3 regions of the Pseudomonas sp. H3_E04 genome follow, and region 1 is predicted to be linked to each of the others. Evidence: predicted binding sites of a transcription regulator. Region 1 holds the regulator's gene; each other region holds the start of a gene.
The links. Region 1 encodes sigma-54, which starts transcription at its own class of promoters, with help from an activator protein. Its sites were predicted from a motif close to ANTGGCATNNANNTTGCTNT; they were not measured.

Region 1 (10,565 bases):
GCCGACGCTGCTGGACTTCTGCACCGCCGAACAATCGATGACCAGCGCCGATGCCTTGCTCGACTTGATCAGCGCCTGCCCTTCCTTGCGCAGGTCAGGCCCGGTGCGGTAATCCAGCACGCCGCTGAGCACCAGCTCGTCGACATCACTCATACGAACTGCCGCCTCACTCATTGCGCTGGCTTCGCGGCGGCTTTGTCGGTTTCCTGCTTGGCCTTGGCCACTTCACCGGCCCAGCCATCGATGGTCTTGTCCAGATCGTTGCCATTGCGTTGCATGGCGTCGGCGAACTGGTCACGGAACAGCTTGCCGATATTGATGCCGTTGATGATCACGTTGCGCAGTTTCCACTCGCCGCTGATCTTCTCAAGCGTGTATTGCACCGGATAGATCGCGCCGTTGCTGCCCTTGACGGTCATGTTGACGCTGGTGCGGTCGCCCGATTCGTCTTTGGCCGGGTCAACGGTAATACCCTGGTTGTTGTATTCCAGCAAAGCGTTGCCGTAGAACTGGAACAGGCCGCGCTTGAAGTTTTCCTGAAAGCGTTGCATCTGCTCAGGCGTAGCCTTGCGCGAATACTTCACGGTCATGATGCTTTTCGAGATGCCCTCGGCATCTACCACCGGACCAACGATGCTGTTCAGCGCCGCATAGAAATCCTGCGGATCCTGCTTGTACTTCTCTTTGTTGGCCTGCAAATCGGCAAGCATCCGGTTCGTGGTGTCCTGAATCAGGTCATGAGCCGATTGCCCCGGTGCAGCGTTAGCCATCAACGGCAGGGCCGCGAGCAACACCAACAGGCCACGTCGCAAGATAGAGATCATTCAAAAGCTCCTCATTTGGCGTCTTTGCTAACGGTATTGAGCAGGAATTTACCGATCAGGTCTTCCAGTACCAGTGACGACTGCGTGTCGTGGATGGTTCCACCGTCTTTCAACTGGGTGTCCTCGCCGCCGACGCTGATACCGATATACTTCTCGCCCAGCAGACCCGCGGTGAGGATAGACGCTGTGGAATCGACCGGCAGGTTGTCGACCTTTTTATCCACTTGCAGCGTGACCCGACCGGTGAAGCTGTCGCGATCCAGATCGATAGCGGTGACCTTGCCGATGGTCACACCGGCCATGGTCACTTTGGCTCTGACCGTCAAACCGGCGATATTGTCGAAATACGCATACAACTTGTAAGTGTCGGTGGACGAAGTCGGAGACAGGCCGCTGACGCGCAAGGCGAGCAGCAGCAAAGCCAGGATCCCTGCCAGCAGGAACAGGCCGACACCGATTTCCAGGGTGCGGTTTTGCATCAGAAATCTCCAAACATCAAAGCGGTCAGAATAAAGTCCAGGCCGAGCACTGCCAGCGAGGCAAACACCACGGTCTTGGTGGTGGCGCGACTGATTCCCTCGGAAGTGGGTTCACAGTCATAGCCTTGGAATACGGCGATCCAGGTCACGACAAAGGCGAAAACGACACTTTTGATCACGCCATTGAGCACGTCGCTGGTGAAGGTCACGCTGTTCTGCATGTTCGCCCAGTAGGAGCCTTCGTAGACGCCCAGCCAATCGACCGCGACCCACGAACCGCCCCAGATGCCGACGACGCTGAAGATCATCGCCAGCACCGGCAGGGAAATGAAGCCGGCCCACAGGCGCGGGGCGATGATGTACTTGAGCGGATCGACACCGATCATTTCCAGGCTGGACAGCTGCTCGGTGGATTTCATGTTGCCGATCTCGGCGGTCAGCGCCGAACCGGCGCGACCGGCAAACAGCAACGCGGTGACCACCGGCCCCAGTTCACGCAGCAGCGTCAGGGCGACCATCTGCCCCACCGCCTGCTCTGAACCATAGCTGGAAAGAATGCTGAAGCCCTGCAGCGCGAGCACCATGCCGATGAAAATGCCGGAGACCACGATGATCACCAGCGACATGACGCCGACCGAATGCAGTTGTTTGATCAACAGGCCGAAACCACCGCTGATACCGCCACGGCCCAGCAGGGCGTGAAACAGGAACAGGGTCGCTCGACCAAACACCGCGACCGCGTCGATCGCCGATTCGCCGAACCGACGCACGCGTTCCATCAATGAAATTCTGCGCATCAGCGCTTCCCCAGAAGATCTGCGCGGTAATCCGTCGCTGGAAAGTGATACGGCACCGGGCCATCGGGATCGCCGGTCATGAACTGGCGGATACGCGGTTCATCCGAATTCATCAGTTCGTCCGGCGTGCCCTGCCCCAGCACCTGACCATCGCCCACTACATAGATGTAGTCGGCAATGCTCGCGGTTTCCGCCAGGTCATGGGAGACCACGATACTGGTGATTCCCAGTGCATCGTTGAGCAGGCGGATCAGGCGTACCAGCACGCCCATGGCGATCGGGTCCTGGCCCACGAAGGGCTCGTCGTACATGAGAATCTGCGGATCGAGGGCAATCGCCCGGGCCAGCGCAACGCGGCGCTTCATGCCACCGGACAGTTCGTCCGGCATCAGTTCGATCGCGCCACGCAGCCCCACCGCCTGCAATTTGAGCAGGACGATGTCGCGGATCATGTCTTCCGGCAGCTGGGTGTGCACCCGCAGCGGGAAGGCTACGTTCTCGAACACATCGAGGTCGGTGAACAGCGCACCGCTCTGAAACAGCACGCCCATGTGCTTGCGCGCATCGAACAGATCACTGCGCGACAGCGTCGGCAGGTTCTGCCCGTTTACCCAGACTTCGCCGCCGGACGGCCGCAACTGCGCGCCCATCAGGCGCAGCAGCGTGGTCTTGCCGCAGCCGGAAGGCCCCATGATGCCGGTGACCTTGCCGCGCGGGATGCGGATATCGACGTTATTGAAAATGCTCCGCGCACCGCGCTTGAAGGAGACTCCCTTCAGCTCGACCGCGTAGGCGTTATCGGCACTCATCTAAACTCCTTGCGATGCAGCCTCTCACTGGGATGCCAGACTTTCCTCGGAAACACCTGCATCCCGGGCAGGCCGAACTGGCGGCGAACTATATCACTGCAAAGGCTGAGCGCCCAAGCGAGAACCCGGCCAAGATCGCCGACTGAAGAGGGCCTGAGCGAGTTTCAGAGGGTTTTGGTAACCAGTAATGACAAAGCACGTCGAACTTGCGTGAGGCTTTGCCACATAACCGCTATAATCGCCGCCTTTTCATCGGCCCATACGATTCTGACATGAGCAAAACCCGCGACCTGATTCAATCGGCACAACGCACCATCCGCCTCGAAGTGGAAGCCGTCCAAGGCTTGATGGCCCATATCGACGCCGATTTCGTACGCGCCTGCGAGATGATTCTGGCCAGCAAGGGCCGCGTGGTCGTAGTCGGCATGGGCAAATCCGGGCATATCGGCAACAAGATCGCCGCGACCCTGGCCAGCACCGGCACCCCGGCGTTTTTCGTGCATCCGGCCGAAGCCAGCCACGGCGACATGGGCATGATCACCCGCGACGACGTTATTCTGGCCCTGTCGAACTCTGGTTCGACCAATGAAATCGTGACTCTGTTGCCGTTGATCAAGCGCTTGGGCATTCAACTGATCAGCGTCACCGGCAATCCGCAGTCGCCATTGGCGAAGGCAGCCGAGGTCAATCTCAATGTGCATGTCGAGCACGAAGCCTGCCCGCTGAATCTGGCACCGACCTCTTCGACCACCGCCGCGCTGGTCATGGGTGACGCTCTGGCCGTGGCCTTGCTGGAAGCGCGTGGTTTCACCGCTGAAGATTTTGCCTTCTCGCATCCGGGTGGCGCCCTTGGCCGTCGCCTGCTGCTGAAAGTGGAAAACGTCATGCACGCCGGGCAAGAGCTGCCACAGGTACAACGCGGCACCCTGCTCAAAGACGCACTGATGGAAATGACCCGCAAAGGTCTGGGCATGACCGCTATCCTTGAAGCCGACGGCAAGCTCGCCGGGATCTTCACCGACGGTGATTTGCGCCGCACGCTGGATCGCGCCATCGACATCCGCAGCGCCACCATCGATCAGGTGATGACCGCACACGGCAAGACCGCCCGGCCCGACATGCTCGCTGCCGAAGCCCTGAAAATCATGGAAGACCATCGAATCAACGCCCTGGTAGTCGTCGACGAGGAGGATCGCCCGATCGGCGCCTTCAACCTCTCCGACCTGCTGCGCGCAGGAGTCATGTAATGAGCAACGATCTGCTGCAACGCGGCAAAGCGATCAAACTGGCAGTCTTCGACGTCGATGGCGTACTCACCGACGGGCGCCTGTACTTCCTCGAAGACGGCAGCGAGTTCAAGACCTTCAACACCCTCGACGGCCAGGGCATCAAGATGCTGATGAATGCCGGCGTACAAACCGCGATCATCAGCGGTCGCAGGACCCCGGTGGTCGAGCGTCGCGCGAAAAACCTCGGCATCCCCCATCTGTTTCAGGGGCGTGAAGACAAACTGGTGGTACTCGACGGTCTGCTCGCGCAACTGGGCCTAAGCTATGAAGAAGTCGCCTATCTCGGTGACGATCTGCCAGACTTGCCGGTAATCCGCCGTGTAGGGCTGGGCATGGCGGTGGCCAACGCTGCCGATTTCGTCCGCGAACACGCCCACGGCGTTACCCGCGCCCGTGGCGGCGAGGGTGCCGCCCGCGAATTCTGCGAATTGATCCTGCGCGCCCAGGGCCGCCTCGAAGCGGCCAACGCCGCGTACCTGTGAGCCTGACCATGTTTAGCAAAAAGTTTCGCAACTTCCTGCTGTTCGGCTGCATCGCGGCGATTTTCGCTGCGGTCGGCTATTGGAACATCAGCCCGGAGCGTTTCCTCGACAAGCCGCCGGTCTCGACCGCCGAGAATCCGATCGACTGGTACGCGACCAACACGCACACCATTCAGTACCTGCCCGACGGCAAGGTGCAGTACGAGATGACTTCCGACAAGGCCGAGCACGTCAAGGCGACCGATGTCACCCTGGTGACCAAGCCTGACTTGAACATGTATCGCGGTACCGACTTCCCCTGGCACGTGACCAGTGAACGCGGCGAAGTGAACTCGGGCGGTACCGAAGTGGAATTGATCGATTCGGTCCGCGTGCAGCGCACCGATGAGAAAAAGCGCGGCACCCTGATCACCAGCACCCGCATGACCGTGTTCCCGCAGCAGGAATATGCGCAGACTGCGCAACCCGTTAGAATCGAGGGCGCTGGTGGCGTGTCGACTGGCGTCGGAATGAAAGCGTACCTGAAGGACAGCAGGATACACCTGCAATCGAACGTAAGAGGACAGTATGAGGCTCGTTAAAACCCTCCCTATTTTGCTCAGTCTGGGCGCAGCACTGGGAAGCGCGAGCGCCTGGTCCCTGCCGAACGATCAGCAGCAGCCTATCCGCATTCAGGCCGACGACGCCCAACTGGACGACAAGAATGGCATCGCCACCTATAAAGGTGACGTGATCATTACCCAGGGTTCGATGAAGGTCACCGGCAACACCGTGACCATCACCCGCACCCCGACCGGTGATATCGACGTGGTGACTTCAGTCGGCAACCTCGCCTACTTCGAACAGATGCAGACTGCTGGCGACACCAAGCCTGTACAGGGCTGGGGTGTGACGATTCAGTACCATGCCGCGCAAAACCGCGTCGTACTGATCGACAAGGCCAAGGTTGTCGACAAGGACAACAACACCACTCAGGGCGAGAAAATCGTCTACGACACCGTGAAGAAACTGGCCAGCGCCGGTCGCGCCACGGGCAGCAAGGTCACCGAATCGCGTCCGCGCATCGACATGGTGATCCAGCCGAAGAAGAAAACCGAAGAGAAATCCCAGTAATGGCAACTCTGAAAGCTCAGCACCTGGCCAAGGCCTATAAAAGCCGCCAGGTCGTGCGTGACGTCAGCCTGTCGATCGACAGCGGGCAGATCGTCGGCCTGCTCGGCCCGAACGGCGCCGGCAAGACGACGTGCTTCTACATGATCGTTGGCCTGGTGCAGGCAGATCAGGGCCGTGTGCTGATCGATGACCTGGACGTCAGCCACCAGCCGATGCACGGCCGCGCCAAGGCCGGTATCGGCTATCTGCCGCAAGAAGCTTCGATCTTCCGCAAACTGTCGGTTGCCGACAACATCATGGCGATCCTCGAGACCCGCCCGGAACTCGACAAGGCCGGCCGGCGCAAGGAGCTGGAAAGCCTGCTGCAGGAATTCCACATCAGCCACATCCGCGACAACCTCGGCATGAGCCTGTCCGGTGGTGAGCGCCGCCGGGTGGAAATCGCTCGTGCCCTGGCCACTGCGCCGAAATTCATCCTGCTCGACGAACCGTTCGCCGGTGTCGACCCGATCTCGGTCGGCGACATCAAGCAGATCATCCACCACCTCAAGGCCAAGGGCATCGGTGTGCTGATCACCGACCACAACGTCCGTGAAACGCTGGATATCTGCGAAACCGCTTACATCGTCAACGACGGTCAACTGATCGCCGAAGGTGATGCCGAGACCATCCTGGCCAACGATCTGGTCAAGGAAGTGTATCTGGGTCACGAGTTCCGCCTGTAAGCGCGACAGCGCTGTATCGATTCAAGGCGCATTTATCCGCTTTAATTGTTACAGCGCTCTAGGCAAACACTTCAGTTTCAGGCATATAATTTGCTTAAGTTTGGCGCTTCGGCGCCCTGTAGTGTATGGCGCAAAGCGCCGGCGAATAAGGTGTTAAGCCCCTGCCATGAAACCATCGCTAGTCTTGAGAATGGGCCAGCAGCTGACGATGACACCGCAGCTGCAACAGGCCATCCGTCTGCTCCAATTGTCGACCCTGGACCTGCAACAGGAGATCCAGGAGGCTCTGGAATCCAATCCGATGCTCGAGCGCCAGGAAGAAGGCGACGACTTCGACAACGCCGATCCTCTGGCCGACAACGCCGAACAGAAGTCCGCCGAAATACAGGAACCCTCCTATCAGGAAACCGCTCCGACGGTGGACAACCTTGAGGATGGCGAATGGAACGAACGCATCCCTAACGAACTCCCCGTGGATACCGCGTGGGAAGACGTCTACCAGACCAGCGCCAGCAGCCTGCCCAGCAGCGATGACGACGAGTGGGATTTCACCACCCGCACGTCGGCCGGCGAGAGCCTGCAAAGCCATCTGCTGTGGCAACTGAACCTGGCACCGATGTCCGACACCGATCGCTTGATCGCCGTAACTCTGATCGATTGCATCAACAATCAGGGCTATCTGGACGAAACACTCGAAGAAATTCTTGAAGCGTTCGATCCGGAACTGGACATCGAGCTCGATGAAATCGAAGCCGTCCTGCATCGCATCCAGCAATTTGAGCCCGCCGGGATCGGCGCCCGCAACCTCAGCGAATGCCTGCTCCTGCAACTTCGCCAGTTGCCGGCCAAAACACCGTGGCTGGCTGAGGCCAAGCGCCTCGTCGCCGATTACATCGACCTGCTGGGCAGCCGCGATTACAGCCAGTTGATGCGCCGCATGAAGCTCAAGGAAGACGAGCTGCGCCAGGTCATCGAGCTGGTACAGAGCCTCAATCCGCGTCCGGGCTCGCAGATCGAATCGACCGAAGCCGAATACGTCATTCCCGATGTGATCGTGCGCAAGGACAACGAGCGCTGGCTGGTCGAGCTGAACCAGGAATCGGTGCCACGCCTGCGGGTCAACGCCCAGTACGCCGGTTTTGTGAAACGTGCCGACACCAGCGCCGACAACACTTTCATGCGCAACCAGCTGCAGGAAGCCCGCTGGTTCATCAAGAGCCTGCAGAGCCGCAACGAAACCCTGATGAAAGTGGCCACGCAGATCGTCGAACATCAGCGCGGTTTCCTCGAATACGGCGACGAAGCGATGAAGCCGCTGGTGCTGCATGACATCGCCGAAGCGGTCGGCATGCACGAATCGACGATTTCCCGGGTGACCACGCAAAAGTTCATGCATACCCCGCGCGGTATTTATGAGCTGAAATACTTTTTCTCCAGCCACGTCAGCACCTCCGAAGGCGGCGAATGCTCGTCCACGGCGATTCGCGCGATCATCAAGAAACTGGTCGCCGCGGAAAATCAGAAAAAGCCGTTGAGTGACAGCAAGATCGCTGGTTTACTGGAGGCACAAGGCATTCAGGTGGCTCGCCGCACCGTCGCCAAGTACCGCGAATCCCTCGGAATCGCGCCTTCGAGCGAACGCAAGCGGTTGATGTAAGCCACGTTACAGCGTTCCAGTGGCAGGCTTTTCGGCCTGCCGCTTTATGCACTGGCAACGAAGGAGAAGCTGTATGCAAGTCAACATCAGTGGACACCAACTGGAAGTGACCCAACCTCTGCGTTCCTACATCGAGGAAAAACTCCAACGACTGGAGCGACATTTCGACAAGATCACCAACGTGCAAGTCACGATGTGCGTCGAAAAGCTGAAGCAGAAGATCGAAGCCACCTTGCATATCCCCGGCAGCGAAGTGGTCGCCAACGCAGAAGATACCGACATGTACGCTGCGATCGACTCACTCACCGACAAGCTGGATCGCCAACTCAAAAAGCATAAGGAAAAGACCCAGAGCCTCCTCCAGGGCGCAACCGGTCGTTAACACCCCTATCCCATGATCCGACTTGAAACCATCCTGACCCCCGGCCGTTCCCAGGTGAACGCGCCGGGCGGCAGCAAGAAAAAAGCCCTCGAACAAATTGCCAACCTGATCCACCGCGAAGTGCCGGATCTGGCGATGCAGGATGTTTTCGAGGCGCTGATCGCCCGTGAAAAACTCGGCTCCACCGGTTTTGGCAACGGCATCGCCATCCCCCACTGCCGCCTCAAGGGCTGCGCGGGACCGGTGAGCGCCCTGTTGCACCTCGAAGCCCCGATCGATTTCGACGCCATCGACGGCGCCCCGGTTGACCTGTTGTTTGTGCTGCTGGTCCCGGAAGCCGCGACCGATGCGCATCTGGAGTTGCTGCGCCAGATCGCCAGCATGCTCGACCGCAAGGAAGTGCGCGACAAATTGCGCAGCGCTCCGAGCAATGAAGCCTTGTTCCAGGTTGTACTGGACGAGCAGAACGGGCACTAATCATGCGTTTGATCATTGTCAGTGGCCGTTCGGGCTCGGGTAAAAGTACCGCCCTGAATGTCCTTGAGGACAACGGCTACTACTGCATCGACAATCTGCCGGCCGGTTTGCTGCCGGAACTGGCCGAGCGGGCGCTGATTCACACGGAGCTGGCGCAGCCGCTGGTCGCCGTGTCGATCGACGCACGCAACCTGCCGAGCCATCTGTCACGCTTCCCTGAATTGCTCGAAGACGTGCGCGCCAAACACATCAAGTGCGATGTGCTGTATCTGGACGCCGACGAGGAAACCCTGCTCAAGCGTTTTTCCGAGACCCGTCGTCGCCACCCGTTGAGTAACGCCAATCGCTCACTGGCTGAAGCAATTCATGATGAAAGCGCCCTGCTCGGCCCGATCGCCGATTTGGCCGACCTGAAAATCAACACCACCAGCCTGAACCTCTATCAGCTTCGCGACACCCTGAAGCTGCGCCTGCTGAATCAGCCGGAACCCGGTACTGCGTTTCTGGTTGAATCATTTGGCTTCAAGCGCGGCATGCCGGTCGATGCTGACCTGGTCTTCGACGTGCGCTGCCTGCCCAACCCGTACTGGAAACCGGAGCTCCGTGCGCAGTCCGGCCTTGATGCACCGGTGGCCGAGTACCTGGCGCAGCAGCCGGATGTCGAAGAAATGTATCAGGACATCTACACCTATTTGAGCAAGTGGCTGCCACGTTTCGCCGCCAGCAACCGCGCCTACGTCACCATTGCCATCGGCTGCACCGGCGGGCACCACCGCTCCGTCTACCTGACCGAACGTCTGGGTCAGGCCCTGCAGAAAACCCTGAAGAACGTCCAGGTTCGCCACCGCGACCTCACTTAAAGGATTCACACCGCGATGCCTGCTCGTGAAATCGAAATCATCAATAAGCTGGGTCTGCATGCGCGGGCATCAGCCAAGTTCGTCGGCGTGGCCGGTCAGTATCCAGACTGCACGATCAGAGTGGGCCGTACGCCTGAGACGGCTGTCGACGGCAAGAGCATCATGGCGATGATGATGCTCGCGGCGGGCAAGGGCACCAAAATTTATTTGAGTACTGAAGGGCATCAGGAACAGGAAGCGCTGGATGCGCTGGTGGCGTTGATCAACAACTATTTCGACGAAGGTGGCTGACAGCCAAAGTCAAAATATCGCAGCCTGCGGCAGCTCCTACAGGGAACGCATCAGGAGCTGCCGCAGGCTGCGATCTTTTGATCTTCTTTCACCCCAACGCCGTATCCATCACCATCATCAGACAAAACCCGATCAACAGGCCCAGACTGGCCAGCTTGTCGTGCGCATGACGACGCGATTCCGGAATCACTTCGTGGGTCACTACCAGCAACATCGCCCCCGCCGCCAGTGCCAGCCCCAGCGGCAACAGCACCTGAGCCAGACTGACCAGCCACGCACACAGCAGCGCAAATACCGGTTCGACCAGCCCTGACGCCGCGCCGATCAGAAACGCCCTGACCCGCGACATTCCCGCCCCGGCCAACACCAAAGCAATCACC
Region 2 (10,565 bases), 1.9 Mb from region 1:
GTTCCCGTGGCAACTCGCGGATCGATCGCGAAGACAGCGTCTATAAAGCCGATGACGCTGCACTGGCCGATCTGGTCGGGCATGAATGGGGTCTGAACTATCGAGTGCGCGGGCGTCATGCCGGGCAGGATCCGCTGCTGTTCCTCGACCTGCGCAACACCCGTGGCTGGGTCAAGGACCACGCGCAAGGCAAAAGTGTGCTCAACCTGTTCGCCTACACCTGTGGCGTTGGCCTCAGTGCAGCGGCGGGCGGTGCGCGCGAGGTGTGCAACCTGGACTTTGCCGAGGGCAATCTGGCGGTCGGTCGGGAGAATGGTTTGCTCAACCCGCAGCTGCCGCCGATGCAATTCATTCAGTCCGATTACTTCCCGGCAATCCGCCAACTCGCCGGCCTGCCGATCAGCCAGCGGCGCGGGCAGAAGCTGCCAAGCTATCAGCGCCTCGAACAACGCCAATACGATCTGGTGCTGCTCGACCCGCCGGCGTGGGCCAAAAGTGCGTTCGGCACCGTCGATCTGCTGCGCGATTATCAGAGCCTGCTAAAACCCGCGCTGCTGACCACCGCCGATGACGGCGTGCTGATCTGCTGCAACAACCTGGCGAAAGTCAGCATGGACGACTGGCGCGAACAAGTGCTGCGCTGCGCCGAAAAAGCCGGTCGCCCGGTACGCGAATGGAGCGTGATGACCCCGGGCGCCGACTTCCCTTCCCAGGACCAGCAACCACCGTTGAAGACGCTGATCTTGCAGCTGTGATCCCTCAGGCATGAGCGATTACATTCCCCTGTGGGAGCGAGCCTGCTCGCGAAAGCGCAGTGTCAGTCGACTTGTTTTTCACTGAACCACCGCATTCGCGAGCAGGCTCGCTCCCACAAGGGAGATCTGTTCCTACAGAAATTTCTGAACAATCCTGTCCCACATCAAGCACTTCGGAACCAGAATCGCGTGCCATACTCCAAGGCACTCCGATTCAGACAGATGAAGCCGCACATGCCCAAAGGATTGATTCGCGCGATTGGCGCACTGCTGACAGCCCTGGCCCTCTACGGCCTGCTGGGGTTTCTGATCCTGCCGGGCATTGCCTTGCGCGTGGCCAACCAGCAACTAGCCAACTACGCGACGGTGCCGGCGCATCTGCAGCGCATCGAACTGAACCCGTTCAGCTTTGAGGTCACCCTGTGGGGCCTAGTCATCGGCGAACCGGGCAAGGAGCAGGTCGGCTTCGATCGCCTCTATGCCAACCTGCTGATCGATAGCCTGTGGACCAAAGCCCTGCATCTGTCCGACATCGAACTGGACAAACCCAAAAGCGAAATTCTCTTCGCCAAGGACGGCAAGCTCAACCTGCTGGGCCTGTTCAACGTGCCGCCGAGCGAGCCGACACCCGCCGATCCCGACGCCAAGCCGTTTCCGCTGCGCATCGACAACATCAAACTGGCCGGGGGCGTGGTGCATTTCCAGGATATGCGTCCCAGTGAGCCGATCGAATTTCTTTACGACGACCTCAGTTTCGAGCTGAAAAACCTCAGCACATTGCCTGAGGACAGCGCCGACATGACCCTCGTCGCCATCGGCCCCGCTGGCGGGCGGATCGACTGGACCGGCAATTTCAGCCTGATCCCGTTCACCTCCGAAGGCACCCTGAAAGTCACCGATGGCCAGATGAAATCCTTCTGGCCTTACGTGCGTGACGCCGTGCCGCTGGTGCTGGAAAACGGCGTGGTCAGCCTCAGCACCGAGTACAAACTCAACCTGTCGAAACAGACCGAACTGCTGCTGAACAACGTCGCGGTGAGCATTGCGCCATTCGCCATCAAGGCCCCGGATGGGCGCCCACTGGCCAGGCTCGAACGTCTCGACGTCAGCGAAACCTCGCTGGACCTGGCCAAGCAACAGGTGGTGGTCGGCAAGATCCGCAGCAACAAGCTGGAAACCTGGGCGGCGCTGGAAGCCGACGGCCAACTGGACTGGCAGAAACTGTTCGCCAGCCAACCGTCGAAACCGGCTGCCAAAGCCGCTGCCGAACCGGCGGGAACACCTGCTGCTGCCGACTCGCCGAAACCTGAACCAAGCGCACCGAGCAAGCCATGGCAGGTGCTGGTCAAGGATGTGCAACTGCGCAACTACACGGTCCATCTCGCCGACCGCTCGGCGCAACCGGCGGTGGCGCTGGACATCACCCCGCTGAACGTCGATCTGCAGGATTTCGACAGCCTCAACGGCTCGCCCTTCAAGCTCAAGCTCGACAGCGGCCTGGGCAAGCAAGGCAAGATCAGCGCCGACGGCACGGTCAATCTGGCCCCGGTCAACGCCCAGCTCAACGTGAAAACCGAGGACGTCGACCTGCGTGTCGCGCAGTCCTACATCAACCCGTTCATTCGTCTGGAGCTGCGCAGCGGCATGCTCGGCAGTGATCTCAAGGTCAACCTGAAGAGCACCGAACCACTGGCCCTCAGCGTCACCGGCCGCGCGCAGATCGATCAACTGCACACCCTCGATACGCTCAAGACCCGCGACTTCCTCAAATGGCAGCAGGTGGTGGTCGACGGCATCAACTATCAGCACGGCGACAGCCTGTCGATCGATAAGGTCAACCTGTTGCAGCCGTATGTGCGCTTCATGATCAACGACGATCGCACCACCAACGTCGACGACCTGCTGATCCCGCAGCCGGCGGACAGCGGCGCCAAACCTGCCGGAGCCAAACCGGCCGGCAAGGACAAACCACTGGGCATTCACATCGGCGCGATTGCGATCAACGACGGCTCGGCCAACTTCGCCGACTTCAGTCTGACACCCAACTTCGCCACCGCCGTGCAACAGCTCAACGGCCAGATCGGCACCATCGACAGTCGTCAGGCGAAGCCGGCCAGCGTCGATATCAAAGGCAAAGTCGACCGTTATGCGCCGGTAACCATCAAGGGTGCGGTGAATCCGTTCGACCCTATGGCCAGCCTCGACATCGCCACCAGTTTCAAGCGCGTCGAACTGACGACCCTGACGCCCTACTCCGGCAAATTCGCCGGCTACCGCATCCGCAAGGGCCGGCTCAACCTTGATCTGCATTACCTGATCACCAAGGGTCAGTTGAAAGCCGAGAACAAGGTCGTCGTCGAGCAACTGCAACTGGGCGAGAAGGTCGACAGCCCTGATGCAGTGAGTCTGCCGCTGAAACTGGCGATCGCCCTGCTCAAGGACGTCGACGGCAAGATCTCCATCGAATTGCCAGTGACCGGCGACCTGAATAATCCACAGTTCAGCGTCATGCCGATCGTCTGGCAGACCCTGCGCAACCTCATCGTCAAAGCTGCCGCCGCGCCGTTCAAGATGATCGGCGGGCTGGTCAGTGGCGGCGGCTCCGAAGACCTCGGCACGGTGTCCTTCGCGCCGGGCTCCAGCGATCTGAGCAAAGACGCCGAAGCGGCGCTGGTGAAACTGTCGCAAGCGCTCAAGGAACGTCCGGCGCTGCGCCTGGAAATCGAAGGCACTGCCGCGAAGAGCAGCGATGGGCCACTGCTGGCCGAGCAACGTCTGGAACGCGAATACCAATACAACTACTACAAGATGCTCCAGCGCCGTGGCGACAAGGTCCCGGCCCAGGCCTCGCTGCTGCAAGTGCCCGAAGGCGAGAAAGGCGCATTGCTCGAAGGCATCTACCGCACTCGCCTGAAAACCCAGCCACCGGCAGAATGGAAAGACCTGGGCAAGGAAGAACGCACGGCGAAAATGCGCCAGGGCGTGATCGCGTTCTGGAGCGGCAGCGAGGTGCTGTTGCGACAGTTGGGCCAGGATCGCGCCAGCACCATCAAGGATTACCTGGTCGACAAGGGCAAGCTCGAAGATGACCGCGTGTACTTCATCGACGCCAACCTCGGCGAGGCCGAAAGCGATGGCCGCGTGGTGACGCAAATGCACCTGGATGCAGAATGACCGTGCGTGACTGGCTGGCTGTGCTCGCGCTGACGTGCGCCGCCGGCCACGCGTCGGCGTCGGATACATTGCGCTGCGGCAGCCAGTTGATCAGCCTCGGCGACCGCGCCAGCGAAGTGCTGCAAAAATGCGGCGAGCCGGTCAGTCGCGATGTGCTCGGCTACAAGCGCAGCGCCAATCGCCGCGAAGAGTTTCAGGTCGAGGAATGGACCTACGGGCCGAACAACGGCATGTATCAATACCTGCGCTTCGAAGGCAACCGCTTGCGGCAGATCAACAGCAAACGCGGTAACTGAGAAGAGCAAAAGATCGCAGCCTTCGGCAGCTCCTACAGTTGGAATGCATTTCCCTGTAGGAGCTGCCGAAGGCTGCGATCTTTTGATTCTCCAAATAGAACAGGCCCCGACACAAGTGCCGGGGCCTGTAATGGTCACATCCGTGTGACCGTTCGCATGAACTCTAAAGTTGCGGCAGACGTATTGCTCGGCCCGTCTGTCGCGTCTTCTCCCGGTTCAGGCGAGAAGTCTTGCCTTACTCGGCTTTCAGGCCGTCAGCGGATACCGCTTTAACGCCTTTGATTTTTTTGGCGATGGCCACGGCGGTTTCTTTCTGCGACTCGGTCACCGCGGTGGTCGACGACAGGGAAACTACACCTTTGTTGGTTTCGACTTTGATGTCGGTGCCTGGAATACCTTTTTCGGTAACCAGATCGCTTTTCACTTTGGTGGTGATCCAGGTGTCGGAAGTAGCTTCTTTAGCCTTGGTAACTTCACCGGCAGCCAGAACCATTGGCGCTTGGGTAGCCTGAGCAGACTGGGCGAAAGCGCCACCAGCCATGGTCAGGGTCAGAGCGGTAGCAGCGGCAGTGATAGCGAACTTCTTCATACGAGTAACTCCTGTTTTTACTGGAAGTCTGCTGTAACGCTTGTCAGCAGGGTTACCGGAGATATTGCGAACGCTGTGCCAACTTTTTCCGACACATAAAACCCTTTGAAAACAATGAGTTATAAAAAACGGTAATTTTCGTTTTCATGCAAAATGCATGACTCGCTGAATCTTCGCATGCAAGTTGCGGGTTTTCGAAAAGTTCATAAGCTGCTGAAATTATTGGAGCTTTTGTTAAGTGGTCGGGATATGAAAATGCCCCGCAGTGCGGGGCATTCTTCGTTCGCTCGATTCAGCCTTACGTACCGCTGGCCGTGCAACCCCGAGGCGAGTAATCGGCGTTGACCGTCGTCGCACACGTCCATACACCGGAGGTATTCCCCGTCGCCGCCCCGGAACGAGAAAGCGTAATGGTTTTACCTAACACCGGGCCCGGTGCATTGAGCAGGGTACAGGTAAGCGTACCTTCGCCAGTCGCCGCTGTGCCTGTAACCGCCAACGTACAGTTGGAAGTAGTAGTCGCACCATTGGCAACGTTGGCCAAGGTTGGAGCTGTGCCTTGATTGATCGTGTCCTCGAATGGCACTTTCAATGCACTAATCTCCGCCAACCCCGCCGTCACCTTCGACCGCGCCTGATACTTCGAATACTGCGGCAGGGCGATAGTCGCCAGAATGCCGATGATCGCCACGACGATCAGCAGCTCGATCAATGTGAAACCTTGTTGTTTTTTCATAGACACGCTCCATGCATGAGTCGAAATCTCATGATCTGGATATGGCTCAGCACAGCCCATGCCAACGCCTTTCAGGCCCCGCCTACTGGGCGCGCGCAATCGCCTGCGCCGTTTCCTACAACCCGCAACCGCACTATCTGACACTTTTTGTCACCTGCACCGGCCGTGTTTGGCGCTGTCACTTGACTAGGCTATAAGTCATGAACGGCAAGCGTGCGGAATCCACATGAATGACATCGCTCTGAGCGGTCTGGCCAAGCAATTGGTCCAGGCCGAACTGCTTACGGAAACAAGTGCCCGGCAATCCTGGGCGCAGGCCCAGCGCAATCGCGTGTCGCTGGTCAATTACCTGGTGCACAACAAACTGGTCAATAGCCGGCAAATTGCCGAGATCGCCTCGGAACATTTCGGCATGGCCCTGCTCGATCTGCATTGCCTCGACAAAGAGACTCAGCCCAAGGGCCTGGTCAGTGAAAAACTGGTTCGTCAGCACTGCGCGCTGCCCTTGTGGCGGCGCGGCAACAAATTGTTCGTGGGCCTTTCCGACCCGAGCAATCAGCAGGCGATCAGCGACATCCAGTTCAGCACCGGCCTGAGCACCGAAGCGATTCTGGTCGAGGACGACAAGCTCAGCGACGCCATCGACAAGTTCTTCGACAGCCATGCTTCGGGCCTGGAGGAAATGGCCGATGTCGATCTCGACGGCCTCGACGTCGAGTCCATTGATGACAACAAACAGGACGTGATCGGCGGCCTCGATGCCGACGACGCCCCGGTTGTGCGCTTCGTCCACAAAATGCTGCTCGATGCGATCAAGAGCGGCTCTTCCGACCTGCACTTCGAACCCTACGAAAAAAACTATCGGGTGCGCATGCGCACCGACGGCATGCTGCGCGAGGTGGCCAAACCGCCAATCCAATTGGCCGGGCGTATTGCCGCGCGCTTGAAGGTGATGGCCAGTCTGGATATTTCGGAACGGCGCAAACCCCAGGACGGGCGGATCAAGATGCGCCTGTCTAAAAGCAAATCCATCGATTTTCGCGTCAACACCCTGCCGACCCTGTGGGGCGAAAAAGTGGTGATCCGGATTCTCGACCCGTCCAGTGCGCAAATGGGCATCGACGCTTTGGGTTATGAGGCCGAACAAAAGGCCTTGTATCTGGCCGCGCTGAAACAGCCGCAAGGGATGATTCTGGTCACCGGCCCCACCGGCTCCGGCAAAACCGTGTCGCTGTACACCGGGCTGAACATCCTCAACACCGTCGACATCAACATTTCCACCGCCGAAGACCCGGTGGAAATCAACATGGAAGGCATCAACCAGGTCAACGTCAATCCCCGCCAAGGGCTGGACTTTGCCCAAGCGCTGCGTTCGTTCCTGCGTCAGGACCCGGACGTAATCATGGTCGGCGAGATCCGCGATCTGGAAACCGCCGAGATCGCGATCAAGGCCGCGCAGACCGGCCACCTGGTGCTGTCGACCCTGCACACCAACAGCGCGGCGGAAACCCTCACGCGCCTGCACAACATGGGCATTCCCGGTTTCAACATTGCCACTTCGGTCAGCCTGATCATCGCCCAGCGTCTGGCACGCAAGTTGTGCACGCACTGCAAGCGGCCGCTGGAAATCCCTCATGAAACCTTGCTCAAGGAAGGCTTCCCCGAGGAACGCATCGGCCATTTCACGATCTACGAGCCGGTCGGTTGCGATCACTGCAACGGCGGTTACAAAGGACGCGTAGGGATTTATGAAGTGGTAAAGAACACACCGGATCTGCAACGGCTGATCATGGCCGAAGGCAATTCGCTGGAAATCGACATCCAGATGCGTCGCGACGGTTTCGCCGATCTGCGCACCTCAGGGCTGCACAAGGCCATGCAAGGCATCACCAGCCTTGAGGAAATCAACCGGGTCACCAAGGATTGAACATGGCGGTCAAGGCAGCAAAAGTCAGCATTTACGCCTGGGAAGGCACCGACCGCAAAGGCAGTAAAGTCAGCGGCGAACTGAGCGGACAGAACCCCGCACTGATCAAGGCGCAGCTGCGCAAACAGGGGATCAACCCGGGCAAGGTGCGCAAGAAGTCCGCCTCCCTGCTGACCTTGGGCAAACGCATCAAACCGCAGGACATCGCCCTGTTCACCCGGCAGATGGCGACCATGATGAAGGCCGGTGTACCGCTGTTGCAGTCCTTCGACATCATCGGTGAAGGCTTCGAAAACCCGGCCATGCGCAAACTGGTCGACGAGGTCAAACAGGAGGTCGCCGCCGGCAACAGCTTCGCCACGGCCCTGCGCAAGAAGCCGCAATACTTCGACGAGTTGTACTGCAACCTGGTCGACGCCGGCGAACAGTCCGGTGCCCTCGACACCTTGCTTGAACGTGTGGCGACCTATAAGGAAAAAAGCGAAGCGCTCAAGGCCAAGATCAAGAAAGCCATGACCTACCCCACCGCCGTGGTGCTGGTGGCGGCAGTAGTGACCGGCATTCTGCTGGTCAAAGTGGTGCCGCAGTTCCAGTCGGTGTTTTCCGGCTTCGGCGCCGAATTGCCCGGCTTTACGCTGATGATCATCAGCCTGTCGGAGTTCATGCAGCAGTGGTGGTGGGCGATTCTTCTTGCACTGGTGGCAGCGTTTTTCGGCACTCGCCACGCGTTGAAGACATCGCAGGCCCTGCGTGACCGTCGCGATGCCTGGCTGCTGAAACTGCCGCTGGTGGGCACCTTGATGTACAAGTCCGCCGTCGCACGGTTTGCCCGCACCCTGTCGACCACTTTCGCGGCCGGCGTGCCGCTGGTGGAAGCGCTCGATTCGGTCGCCGGCGCCACCGGCAACGTGGTGTTCAAGCGCGCGGTGTTGCGAGTTCGGCAGGACGTCTCGACCGGTATGCAGCTGAATTTCTCGATGCGCAGCACCGGTGTGTTTCCGAACATGGCCGTGCAGATGACCGCCATTGGCGAGGAATCCGGAGCGCTGGATGACATGCTCGATAAAGTAGCCGGTTTTTATGAAGCGGAAGTCGATAACATGGTCGACAACCTCACCAGCCTGATGGAGCCATTCATCATGGTGGTGCTGGGGGTCATCGTCGGTGGACTGGTGGTGGCCATGTACCTGCCGATCTTCCAACTCGGCTCAGCGATCTGACATGCCTATCGATGAACTGTTTGCCGTGTATCCGCTGGCCTTTGTGGTCAGCGCGCTGCTGCTCGGGCTGGTGGTCGGCAGCTTCCTCAATGTTGTGGTCTGGCGCTTGCCGAAAATGCTCGAGCGCGACTGGCGCCAGCAAGCCCATGATGTGCTCGGCCTGCCCACTGAAACGCCCGTGCCGACCTACAACCTGATGCTGCCGCACTCCGCGTGCCCGCATTGCGGACACCGGATCCGCCCGTGGGAAAACATTCCGCTGCTCAGTTATCTGCTGCTGCGCGGGCGCTGCTCGGCCTGCTCGGCGCCGATCAGTAAACGTTACCCGCTGACCGAACTGGCCTGCGGCCTGCTCTCGGCATTCATCGCCTGGCATCTGGGCTTCGGCTGGCCGGCGGGCTTGCTGATTTTGCTGACGTGGGGCTTGCTGGCGATGAGTCTGATCGACTGCGAGCATCAGTTGCTGCCCGATGTGCTGGTGCTGCCGTTGCTGTGGTTGGGGCTGATCGTCAACAGCTTCGGCGTGTTCGTGGCGTTGCCCGATGCGTTGTGGGGCGCGGTTGCGGGTTATCTGGCGCTGTGGTCGGTGTTCTGGCTGTTCAAACTGCTCACCGGCAAGGACGGCATTGGTCATGGCGATTTCAAGCTGCTGGCCTTGCTCGGCGCATGGGGTGGCTGGCAGATTCTGCCGCTTACGATCCTGTTGTCATCGTTGGTGGGGGCGATTTTGGGCGTGGTCATGCTGCGCCTGCGCGCTCAGGAAAGCTCTACACCGATCCCCTTCGGACCCTTTCTGGCAATTGCCGGCTGGATTGCCTTGCTCTGGGGTGGTCAAATAACCGACTTCTATTGGCAGTCTGTCGGTTTGAAATGAATACCCCTGTGGAAAAACCCTGGATTCTCGGCCTGACCGGCGGCATCGGCAGCGGCAAAAGTGCGGCGGCGCAGCACTTCATCGATCTCGGTGTGCATGTGGTGGATGCCGATCATGCGGCGCGCTGGGTAGTCGAGCCGGGGCGTCCGGCGCTGGTGAAAATCGCCGAGCACTTCGGCTCCGGCGTGTTGCAGGCCGACGGCACGCTGGATCGTGCCGCCCTGCGCAAACTGATTTTTGAAGACCCTGAACAGCGGCGTTGGCTTGAAGCGCTGCTGCATCCGTTGATCGGCGAAGAAATCGCTCATCATCTGGCGCAGGCAAAATCGCCTTACGCGATTCTGGTTTCACCATTGCTGATCGAGTCCGGGCAATACGCGATGACCCAGCGCATCCTGGTCATCGATGCGCCGCAACAACTGCAGATCGAACGCACCCTGCAGCGTGACCAGACCAGCGAACAACAAGTGCAGGCGATCCTCAAGGCGCAATTGAGCCGTGAAGATCGCGTGAGCCGTGCCGACGATGTCATCGTCAACGACCGCGACCTCGCCTGGCTGCACAGCGAAGTCGAGCGTCTGCATCACTTTTACCTGACTTTATCCGGAGGCCAAGCATGAGCCAGATTCCAACCGTTGAATGCCCGACCTGCGGCGCCCCCGTCGAATTCACCCCGGCGAACAAATTCCGTCCGTTCTGCTCTGATCGCTGCAAACTGATCGACCTCGGCGCCTGGGCCTCGGAAGAGCACAAGATTCCGGTCGCCCCGGATGCCGAAGACGAGCTGTTTTCCGGCGATTTCGATCCGCGTCACTGATCGCCGATCAGGTTGCATAAAACCCGCACGGGGATGGCGCTTCGGAGTGGATCAGGACTTCGGATCGTCGTCCTTCCACGGCGCCGACAGGTAGCGGGTGCGGTTGAAGGTCTCCAGCCATTCCGGGCAGAACACCACCAACGCACTGACGACCATGCCGTTGATAAAGGCCTCGGG
Region 3 (10,565 bases), 590 kb from region 1:
GGTCTTCCATGGCGCGGGCACGCCACAGACGCAAGGTATTGACGCTCGCCCCGCGCCAGCCGACTACCGGCGTGTCGTAGGCAATCGCGCGCACGGTTTCGGCCGGCGACCAGACCTGACGAGTCTTGCCCGAGGCATCGGTGACGGTTTCGACGCTGCCGCCGAAGCCGATCGGGTACACGACTTCCGGCCGTTCGAATTCCCACGGGTTGCCGAAATCCAGCCAGTGTTCGGTCTGTTCCTGTTGCCAGCCATCGACGATCGCCTGACGGAACAAGCCGTGCTCATAACGAATGCCATAGCCATGGCCGGCGATGCCGAGGGTCGACATGCTTTCCATGAAGCACGCCGCGAGACGACCCAGGCCGCCGTTGCCCAAGGCCGCGTCGGGCTCCAGCAGGCGGATACGCTCCAGATCGACGCCCAGTTCGGTCAGCGCTTCACGGGCGACGTCGAGCAGGCCCAGGTTGCTCAGGCTGTCGTAGAGCAAACGGCCGATGAGAAACTCCAGCGAGAGGTAATAAACCCGCTTCTGGCCTTTGCGATAGATCTGTCGGGTGTGGTCCATCCAGTGTTCGACCATGTGATCACGCGCAGCCAGGGCAATGGCTTCAAACCAGTCATGGTCGAAGGCGTGATCGGGGTCTTTGCCCACGGCGTAGGTGAGTTTGGTCAGGACGGCGTCGCGGAACGCGGCCACCTCTGCTTCGCGAACTAGTGGTTCTTGAGTCATCAACAGGACCTCGAGCGAGCGGGAATTTTCTGAGCCTAGACGGTCTGACCGGCGGTAACGGCTCTGGTTCGGCAGTATTTGCGCGGACTGTGCGCCAGTCCGACATAACCTTGGCGGATGAGCCAATGAATGCAGGGGCCGTGCCGTCCTGTCGGGCAAAATGCGGCGGCTGTGAAAATATCCGGCGAAAGGTTGTTCAAAAATCCACCGCTCCCGGTATGATCGCGCGCCCTGATGCATACACGCCTGGTAACTCCCGATGATGAAGCCCAACCTGATCGCCGCCGCCGAGATTGATCGTCTCGATACGTGGGCCAAATACTCGGCGCCGATGTGCGGCTCTTGCATGTCCAGCTGCTGCACGCTGCCGGTCGAAGTGAAGATCAAGGATCTGGTGCGCATCGGTGTGGTCGACGAGTTCGAACTGGGCGATCCGCCGAAGAACATCGCCAAGCGCCTGCAAAAGGAAGGTCTGGTCGAACGCTTCAATCAGAAGTCTGGGATCTTTACCCTGCAGCGCATGAGCAACAACGACTGCTATTACCTGGATCGTAAAACGCGCCTGTGCACCATTTATGACAAGCGCCCGGACACCTGCCGCAACCACCCCAAGATCGGGCCACGCCCGGGGTATTGCGCGTACAAGCCGAAAGAAGTCGAGCGGGTGCAGCATTTCCGGGCCATCGACAAATTTTGATCGCTGGTGAAGTTTTCGGCGGCTGATCGGCCGCTTTCGCGAGCAGGCTCGCTCCCACAATAGAGATCAGTGAACACGGATTTTGTGTGCACCCGAAATCCCCTGTGGGCCGAGCCTGCTCGCGAAAGGGCCAACGCATACACTGCATAAACGCCAGACAAACAAAAACGCCCCCGGTCTCGCGACCGGGGGCGTTTTCTATTCCAGGGCTGAATTACGCCTTGGCTTTCTTGGCAGCGCGGGTACGCTCGCTTTCGTCGAGGATCTTCTTGCGAAGACGGATCGACTTAGGCGTAACTTCGCACAGCTCGTCTTCCTGGATGTATTCCAGAGCCTGTTCCAGGGTGAAGCGAACAGGTGGGACCAGAGCGATGGTTTCGTCTTTACCCGAAGCACGCATGTTGTCGAGCTTCTTGCCTTTGGTTGGGTTGACACCCAGGTCGTTGTCGCGGCTGTTCTGACCAACGATCTGACCGTTGTAGATCTCCTGGCCGTGTTCTACGAACAGCTTGCCACGAGCCTGCAGGGTTTCCAGCGAGTAGGTCAGAGCCTTGCCGGTTTCAACCGAAACCAGAACGCCGTTCTGACGGCCGGACATGTGGCCCGACTTCACTGGAGCGTAACGGTCGAAGATCGAGGTCAGGATGCCAGCACCGTTGGTCAGGGTCAGGAACTGGTTACGGAAACCGATCAGACCGCGAGCAGGGATGTTGTATTCCAGACGAACACGGCCCTTGCCATCCGGCACCATGTTGCTCAGGTCGCCCTTACGCAGCCCCATCTCTTCCATGACCTTGCCCTGCGATTCTTCAGGGATGTCGATGGTTACGTTTTCGAACGGTTCCTGCTTCACGCCGTCAACTTCACGGATGATCACTTCAGGACGGCCCAGGGCCAGCTCGAAGCCTTCGCGACGCATGGTTTCGATCAGTACCGAGAGGTGCAGCTCACCACGGCCGGACACCTTGAACTTGTCAGCCGAGTCGCCTTCTTCAACGCGCAGTGCAACGTTGTACAGCAGCTCTTTGTCCAGACGATCCTTGATGTTACGGGAGGTCACGAACTTGCCTTCTTTACCGCAGAATGGCGAGTCGTTTACCTGGAAGGTCATGGAAACGGTTGGCTCGTCAACGGTCAGCGGCTTCATCGCCTCGACGGTGTTGATATCGCACAGCGTGTCGGAGATGAACAGCTCGTCGAAGCCGCTGATGCAGACGATGTCGCCGGCTGCTGCTTCGTCAACGTCAATGCGGTGCAGACCGTGGTGACCCATCAGCTTCAGGATACGACCGTTGCGGCGCTTGCCGTCGGCGCTGATGGCGACAACCGGGGTGTTCGGCTTGACGCGACCACGAGCGATACGGCCAACACCGATAACACCCAGGAAGCTGTTGTAGTCCAGAGCGGAGATCTGCATCTGGAACGGACCGTCACGGTCAACGGCCGGAGGCGGAACGTGGTCGACTACTGCCTGGTACAGCGGAGTCATGTCTTCCGCCATGGCGGTGTGGTCCAGACCGGCAATACCGTTCAGGGCCGAAGCGTAAACAACCTGGAAGTCCAGTTGTTCTTCGGTAGCACCGAGGTTGTCGAACAGGTCGAAGATCTGGTCCAGAACCCAGTCCGGACGCGCGCCTGGACGGTCAACCTTGTTGATGACCACGATTGGACGCAGGCCGGCTTCGAAAGCCTTCTTGGTCACGAAACGGGTTTGCGGCATAGGGCCGTCTTGAGCGTCAACCAGCAGCAGAACGGAGTCGACCATCGACATTACGCGTTCAACTTCGCCGCCGAAGTCGGCGTGGCCCGGGGTGTCCACGATGTTGATGTGGTAGCCGTTCCAGTTGATGGCGGTGTTCTTCGCCAGAATGGTAATACCGCGCTCTTTTTCCTGGTCGTTGGAGTCCATCACGCGCTCGTCGTTGAGCTCGTTGCGCTCCAGGGTGCCGGATTGACGCAGGAGTTTGTCTACCAGGGTGGTTTTACCGTGGTCAACGTGGGCAATGATGGCGATGTTGCGTAGATTTTCGATCACTTGTGTATCTCGATCAGAGGATTCGGTTTGCTGACAAGTCATGGCAGCGATTAGCAGTAGTGTCCGGCATGGCCGTTACAGCTTGACGGCGGTGTCGGGGGGCCGGTGACGCAGGCCACAGGCAAACAGCCCCGGGCACTTAGCTCGGTCGATAAACGCGCACATTGGCATGCCCCTCACTGAGCAAATGGTGGGCATGCAGGCGACTCATCACGCCTTTGTCGCAATACAGCAGGTACTGGCGAGTAGGGTCCAGTTCCTTGAAACGTGCGTTCACTGCATAGAACGGCATCGTCTGTACCTCTATGCCAGCGAGCTCCAGCGGGTCATCCTCGGCGGCATCCGGGTGGCGGATGTCGATGACGATCTGACCGGCCAGCGCTTCGCTGACTTCTTCAATCTGCAAATCCTGGCCCAATTCGTCGATTACCCGATCGATCGGTACCAGTTTGGCGTTGGCGAGCGCACGCTCGAGCACTGCCATGTCGAATTCTTTCTCTTCGTGCTCAACCCGGCCACGCTTGGCGGCGGTCTTGGGGTTGACCGAAATCACGCCGCAATATTCCGGCATGTGCCGGGCGAAATCGGCGGTGCCGATCTCGTTGGCAGTGTCGATGATGTCCTGCTTGTGCGCGACGATCAGCGGACGCAGCACCAGCTTGTCGGTCACGCAGTCGATCACTGACAGGTTCGGCAGCGTCTGGCTCGATACCTGGGAGATCGCTTCACCGGTCACCAGTGCATCGATGTGCAGGCGTTCGGCGATCTCGGACGAGGCGCGCAACATCATACGCTTCAAAACCACGCCCATATGACTGTTATCGACTTTGCCGAGAATTTCGCCCAGCACTTCCTCAAACGGCACACTGACAAATAGCACGCGTTGCGAGCTGCCGTATTTCTTCCAGATGAAGTGCGCGACTTCCATCACGCCCAATTCGTGGGCACGCCCGCCGAGATTGAAGAAGCAGAAGTGCGCCATCAGGCCGCGACGCATGATCTGGTAAGCCGCCACGGTCGAATCGAAGCCGCCTGACATCAATACCAGCGTCTGCTCCAGCGCACCCAGCGGGTAGCCGCCGATGCCGTTGTGCTGGCTGTGAATCACGAACAACCGTTTGTCGCGAACTTCGATACGGACTTCGATTTCCGGCGCTTTAAGGTCGATTCCGGCTGCACCACACTCGCGACGCAGCTTGCTGCCGACGTATTTTTCCACGTCCATCGAGCTGAACGCATGCTTGCCCGCGCGCTTGCAGCGCACCGAGAAAATCTTCCCGGCCAGCGCGTCGCCGTAGTGCTGTTTGCACTTTTCGGTGATGTCGTCGAAGTCGCCCAGCGGGTACTCGTCGATCTGCAGAAAATGCGCGATGCCCGGCATGCAGGTCAGGCGCTCACCCATCTCTTTCAAGGCTTTGGGGTCGGTAACGCGGGTTTCCAGCTCGAGATTGTCCCACACGCCGTTCACCACCACGGCCGGGTCCAGGTCACGGAGCACGGTGCGGATGTTCTTGGCCAACTGGCGGATGAATTTCGTCCGGACAGGTCGGCTTTTGATGGTGATCTCGGGGAAGACTTTTACGATTAGTTTCATGAAAACAGCGCGCGAACGGCCAGCCGAAAAAGGGGGGCGCGGATTATAGCGGAAATTGCTCAAGGTTTAACCAGTTAATGTGCAGAAGGTTTTGCTTGCACCAAAACAGGTCATTTCTGAATTTAAACGCAACATTAAGGGGCGGGATTTGTCGATTCATAAGCTCGCGCACCTTAATAAGCGTGAATTTGGGGCAAAAAACCCATGCTGGGGCACTGGCATGCAATTTGCTCCCTTGTGAGGCAGGTTGCCTTGGCAGAGTATTCGCGCCGGCATCACCATTATTAAGGGCATCCACTACCCGCCCTAATTCACCCGGAGGACACTATGTCGAAGTCGGTTCAACTCATCAAAGATCATGACGTCAAGTGGATTGATCTGCGCTTCACGGACACCAAAGGCACTCAGCACCACGTGACCATGCCGGCTCGCGATGCGCTGGATGACGACTTCTTCGAAGTCGGCAAGATGTTCGACGGTTCCTCCATCTCCGGCTGGAAAGGCATCGAAGCCTCCGACATGATCCTGATGCCGGTCGACGAAACTGCCGTACTCGATCCGTTCACCGAAGACCCAACTCTGATTCTGGTCTGCGACATCATCGAGCCTTCGAGCATGCAAGGCTACGATCGCGACCCACGTGCGATCGCCAAGCGCGCCGAAGAGCACCTGAAAGCCACCGGTATCGGTGACACCGTATTCGCAGGCCCAGAGCCTGAGTTCTTCATCTTTGACTCGGTGAAATTCAAGTCGGACATCTCCGGCTCGATGTTCAAGATCTACTCCGAGCAAGGTTCGTGGATGTCCGACCAGGACATCGAAGGCGGCAACAAGGGTCACCGTCCAGGCGTGAAAGGCGGCTACTTCCCGGTTCCACCGTTCGACCACGACCACGAAATCCGTACCGCCATGTGCAACGCACTGGAAGAAATGGGTCAGTCGGTTGAAGTCCACCACCACGAAGTGGCAACTGCCGGCCAGAACGAAATCGGCGTCAAGTTCAACACCCTGGTGAAGAAAGCTGACGAAGTTCAGACCCTGAAGTACGTTGTGCACAACGTTGCCGACGCTTACGGCCGCACCGCGACCTTCATGCCGAAGCCACTGTACGGCGACAACGGTTCGGGCATGCACGTGCACATGTCGATCTGGAAAGACGGCAAGAACACCTTCGCAGGTGAAGGCTATGCCGGCCTGTCCGATACCGCTCTGTATTTCATCGGCGGCATCATCAAACACGGTAAGGCCCTGAACGGCTTCACCAACCCGGCGACCAACTCCTACAAGCGTCTGGTGCCAGGCTTTGAAGCGCCGGTAATGCTGGCCTACTCGGCGCGCAACCGTTCCGCTTCGATCCGTATTCCATACGTGTCGAGCCCGAAAGCCCGCCGTATCGAAGCACGCTTCCCGGATCCGGCTGCCAACCCGTACCTGGCTTTCGCAGCGCTGCTGATGGCCGGTCTGGACGGTATCCAGAACAAGATCCACCCAGGCGACGCCGCCGACAAGAACCTGTACGACCTGCCGCCTGAAGAGGCGAAAGAGATCCCACAGGTTTGCGGCAGCCTGAAAGAAGCCCTGGAAGAGCTGGACAAGGGCCGCGCGTTCCTGACCAAGGGCGGCGTGTTCTCCGACGACTTCATCGACGCTTACATCGCGCTGAAATCGGAAGAAGAAATCAAGGTTCGCACCTTCGTACACCCACTGGAATATGAGCTGTACTACAGCTGCTGATCCGGTAGCGCTGCGCAATTGGCGTGACTGAGAGAGGCCTTCTTCGGAAGGCCTTTTTTATTGCCCGACGCAACGCATTTCTCATGTGGGAGCGAGCCTGTTCGCGAAGGCGGTAGGTCATTGAAGGTGATGTTGGCTGATACGACGCCTTCGCGAGCAGGCTCGCTCCCACCGGGGATTTGTGGTGTTTGAATAATCTCTGGATGCTTCGCCAGTTGGGCCAACCGCCCCACCTGTCCTATGCTGCTACCCATCGCTTCCAACCCCGGTCGATTTCATGGGTCGCACGTTTCTCTACATTCTGCTGCTGATCGCCCTGCCCGCCGCCGCGCAGATCTACAAGTACACCGACGCCAACGGCAACACCGCGTACAGCAATCAGCCGCCGGACGGCGTGCAGGCGCAACCGGTCGAGTTGCCACCACTCAACCGGGTCGAGCCGCAAGCACCGAGTGCGCCACAAGCACCCACTGCAGAACAACCCCAACCACCGCGCAACGTTTACGACATCCTCGAGCTCGCCGGTCTGCCCACTGACGAAGCCCTGCGCGCCAACAACGGCACGTTCACGGTCAATGTTCTGATCAAACCGCGCCTGCAACCACCGCATCAATTAAGGCTACTGCTCGACGATCAGCCCTATGGCCAACCGAGTAACGTGCCGGTTCTGCAATTGATCAACGTCGATCGCGGCGAGCATCGCCTGGCCGTGCAAGTGATCGACGGCCAGACCGTCATCCAGCAGAGCCAGCCCGCCGTTTTCACTGTGCAACGCGTGCACACGCCATGATCCGCGCGGGGCTGGCACTCATTCTGGCGCTGATGGCGCTGCCCGCCGCGGCTGAGGTCTTCACTTATATCGACGCGCAGGGCAACCGCGTCTACACCGACCAACCACGCGCCAATGCCAAGCGAGTGCCGATCGCGACAAGCAATCGTATGGCTGTCCCTGCCAACACCGCAGCGCCGATCACCACAGCGAAAAAATCCGTCGAACCACCACCCTTTCATTACGACATGCTGCGCATTCTGATCCCGGAGCCCGATGCCACTTTGCGCAGCAGCGCCGGCGAGCTGATCGTCAGCGTTACCAGCGAGCCCGGCCTGCAAAGCGGCCATCGTTATCGCCTGTTGCTGGATGGCAAGGCCACGGGCGAGCCCGGCGTCAGTCCGGTATTTGCCCTGAGTAATATCGATCGCGGCAGCCACAGCCTTTCCATCGAAATCCTCGACGCCGCCGGGCGCACCGTGGAACGTACTGCCAACCAGCCGTTCCACATGCTGCGCATTTCCCTGGCGCAGAAGCGTCAGGTCAAACCCTGTGTCGCCGAAGATTACGGCGTGCGTGCGGAATGCCCGCGCAAGGACAAACCTGCAGAGCCGAAAAATCCCTTTCTGCGCTTCTTTTAACGCCCGCCAACCGCTCGCACTCTATTGGTGCACTAAACTGCAACCCGCCCGCAACCCAACCCATTTTGGTTCGAAACTTCCCGTTTGAGCTGGCTTCGTGCCATACAAACGCGCGTCAAACGCCTGTTTCAGGGTTTAAACGCTTCTTTTCGGAGCCTTGGTTTGGTTTTTGCATTTTCTCGACATCAGCGCTTTGTTCTCGCGCACGCCTTGCTCCAAAAGGGGTCCAGATGACCATAAGCGACGCTATTCACCGTTTGCTGCTCGACAACCTGACCACGGCGACCATCCTGCTCGACGCCGAACTGCGCCTGGAGTACATGAACCCGGCGGCGGAGATGCTGTTGGCTGTCAGCGGTCAGCGCAGTCACGGCCAGTTCATCAGTGAGCTGTTTACCGAGTCTCCCGAGGCGCTCAATTCTTTGCGCCAGGCGGTTGAGCAGGCGCACCCGTTCACCAAACGCGAAGCAATGCTCACCGCCCTCACCGGCCAGACCCTGACTGTGGATTACGCGGTCACACCGATTCTGAGCAACGGCGCGACCTTGCTACTGCTCGAAGTCCACCCGCGTGACCGCCTGCTGCGGATCACCAAGGAAGAGGCGCAGCTGTCCAAACAGGAAACCAGCAAGATGCTGGTGCGCGGCCTCGCCCACGAAATCAAGAATCCCCTCGGCGGCATCCGTGGTGCCGCGCAGTTGCTGGCCCGCGAGCTGCCGGAAGAAAGCCTGCGCGATTACACCAATGTGATCATCGAAGAAGCTGACCGCCTGCGCAATCTGGTCGATCGTATGCTCGGCTCGAACAAACTGCCGTCGCTGGCCATGTGCAACGTCCACGAAGTGCTTGAACGCGTCTGCCATCTGGTCGAAGCCGAAAGCCAGGGCTGCATCACTCTGGTGCGCGATTACGATCCGAGCATTCCCGACGTATTGATCGACCGCGAACAAATGATTCAGGCGGTGCTGAACATCGTGCGTAACGCGATGCAGGCGATCAGCAGCCAGAACGAGCTGCGTCTGGGCCGTATCAGCCTGCGCACCCGCGCCATGCGCCAGTTCACCATCGGCCACATCCGCCATCGTCTGGTGACCAAAATCGAGATCATCGACAACGGCCCGGGCATCCCGGCGGAACTGCAGGAAACCATTTTCTTTCCGATGGTCAGCGGCCGCCCCGACGGTACCGGGCTGGGCCTGGCCATTACCCAGAACATCATCAGTCAGCACCAGGGCCTGATCGAGTGTGAGAGCCATCCAGGCCACACCACCTTCTCGATCTTCCTGCCACTGGAACAAGGAGCCACATCGACATGAGCCGTAGTGAAACCGTGTGGATCGTCGATGACGACCGTTCTATCCGTTGGGTCCTGGAAAAGGCCTTGCAGCAGGAAGGCATGACCACCCAGAGCTTCGACAGCGCCGATGGCGTGATGAGTCGTCTGGCCCGGCAGCAGCCGGACGTGATCATTTCCGATATCCGCATGCCGGGCGCCAGTGGCCTGGATCTGCTGGCGCGGATTCGCGAACAGCATCCCCGGCTGCCGGTCATCATCATGACCGCCCACTCCGATCTGGACAGCGCTGTCGCCTCGTATCAGGGCGGTGCTTTCGAGTACCTGCCCAAACCGTTCGATGTCGACGAAGCCGTTTCGCTGGTCAAACGCGCCAATCAACATGCGCAGGAACAGCAAGGCCTGGAAGTTGTGCCAGCCTTGACCCGCACCCCGGAAATCATCGGCGAAGCGCCGGCGATGCAGGAAGTGTTTCGTGCCATCGGGCGCCTGAGCCACTCCAACATCACCGTGCTGATCAACGGCGAATCCGGTACCGGTAAAGAACTGGTCGCCCACGCCCTGCACCGCCACAGCCCACGCGCGGCTTCGCCGTTCATTGCGCTGAACATGGCGGCGATTCCCAAGGACCTGATGGAATCGGAACTGTTCGGCCACGAGAAAGGCGCATTCACCGGCGCCGCAAACCTGCGACGCGGGCGCTTCGAACAGGCCGACGGCGGAACCTTGTTTCTCGATGAAATCGGCGACATGCCGGCGGACACCCAGACGCGTCTGTTGCGCGTGCTGGCCGATGGCGAGTTCTATCGCGTCGGCGGTCATGTACCGGTCAAAGTGGATGTGCGCATCATCGCCGCCACCCACCAGAATCTCGAAACACTGGTCCACGCCGGTAAATTCCGCGAGGACTTGTTCCACCGTCTCAACGTGATCCGCATCCACATTCCACGCCTGTCGGATCGTCGCGAAGACATCCCGACCCTGGCCCGGCACTTCCTCAGCCGCGCCGCACAGGAACTGGCGGTCGAGCCCAAACTGCTGAAAAGCGAAACCGAGGAATACCTGAAA

Region 2: a site for sigma-54 is predicted at 5,597-5,616, ahead of AB4N53_RS15465 (pilin). Genes of this name have one in related genera too.
Region 3: a site for sigma-54 is predicted at 5,274-5,293, ahead of glnA (type I glutamate--ammonia ligase). Genes of this name have one in related genera too.

The regions. Positions count from the first base shown of each region.
Region 1 covers NZ_CP162797.1:5,361,338-5,371,902, reverse strand. The annotation lists gene AB4N53_RS24130 (STAS domain-containing protein) at 1-174, opposite strand, end outside; gene AB4N53_RS24125 (MlaC/ttg2D family ABC transporter substrate-binding protein) at 171-824, opposite strand; gene mlaD (outer membrane lipid asymmetry maintenance protein MlaD) at 836-1,303, opposite strand; gene mlaE (lipid asymmetry maintenance ABC transporter permease subunit MlaE) at 1,303-2,100, opposite strand; gene AB4N53_RS24110 (ATP-binding cassette domain-containing protein) at 2,100-2,909, opposite strand; gene AB4N53_RS24105 (KpsF/GutQ family sugar-phosphate isomerase) at 3,182-4,156, shown strand; gene AB4N53_RS24100 (KdsC family phosphatase) at 4,156-4,680, shown strand; gene lptC (LPS export ABC transporter periplasmic protein LptC) at 4,689-5,261, shown strand; gene lptA (lipopolysaccharide transport periplasmic protein LptA) at 5,248-5,793, shown strand; gene lptB (LPS export ABC transporter ATP-binding protein) at 5,793-6,518, shown strand; gene AB4N53_RS24080 (RNA polymerase factor sigma-54) at 6,685-8,175, shown strand; gene hpf (ribosome hibernation-promoting factor, HPF/YfiA family) at 8,249-8,557, shown strand; gene ptsN (PTS IIA-like nitrogen regulatory protein PtsN) at 8,570-9,034, shown strand; gene rapZ (RNase adapter RapZ) at 9,037-9,894, shown strand; gene AB4N53_RS24060 (HPr family phosphocarrier protein) at 9,910-10,185, shown strand; gene AB4N53_RS24055 (ZIP family metal transporter) at 10,274-10,565, opposite strand, start outside.
Region 2 covers NZ_CP162797.1:3,434,761-3,445,325, forward strand. The annotation lists gene AB4N53_RS15445 (class I SAM-dependent rRNA methyltransferase) at 1-755, shown strand, start outside; gene AB4N53_RS15450 (DUF748 domain-containing protein) at 978-3,929, shown strand; gene AB4N53_RS15455 (DUF2845 domain-containing protein) at 3,926-4,225, shown strand; gene AB4N53_RS15460 (BON domain-containing protein) at 4,461-4,814, opposite strand; gene AB4N53_RS15465 (pilin) at 5,113-5,550, opposite strand; gene pilB (type IV-A pilus assembly ATPase PilB) at 5,777-7,477, shown strand; gene AB4N53_RS15475 (type II secretion system F family protein) at 7,480-8,697, shown strand; gene AB4N53_RS15480 (prepilin peptidase) at 8,699-9,571, shown strand; gene coaE (dephospho-CoA kinase) at 9,568-10,191, shown strand; gene yacG (DNA gyrase inhibitor YacG) at 10,188-10,388, shown strand; gene AB4N53_RS15495 (energy-coupling factor ABC transporter permease) at 10,440-10,565, opposite strand, start outside.
Region 3 covers NZ_CP162797.1:4,773,788-4,784,352, reverse strand. The annotation lists gene AB4N53_RS21620 (glycogen/starch/alpha-glucan phosphorylase) at 1-733, opposite strand, end outside; gene AB4N53_RS21615 (YkgJ family cysteine cluster protein) at 993-1,430, shown strand; gene typA (translational GTPase TypA) at 1,645-3,465, opposite strand; gene thiI (tRNA uracil 4-sulfurtransferase ThiI) at 3,605-5,059, opposite strand; gene glnA (type I glutamate--ammonia ligase) at 5,387-6,793, shown strand; gene AB4N53_RS21595 (DUF4124 domain-containing protein) at 7,071-7,583, shown strand; gene AB4N53_RS21590 (DUF4124 domain-containing protein) at 7,580-8,203, shown strand; gene glnL (nitrogen regulation protein NR(II)) at 8,434-9,519, shown strand; gene ntrC (nitrogen regulation protein NR(I)) at 9,516-10,565, shown strand, end outside.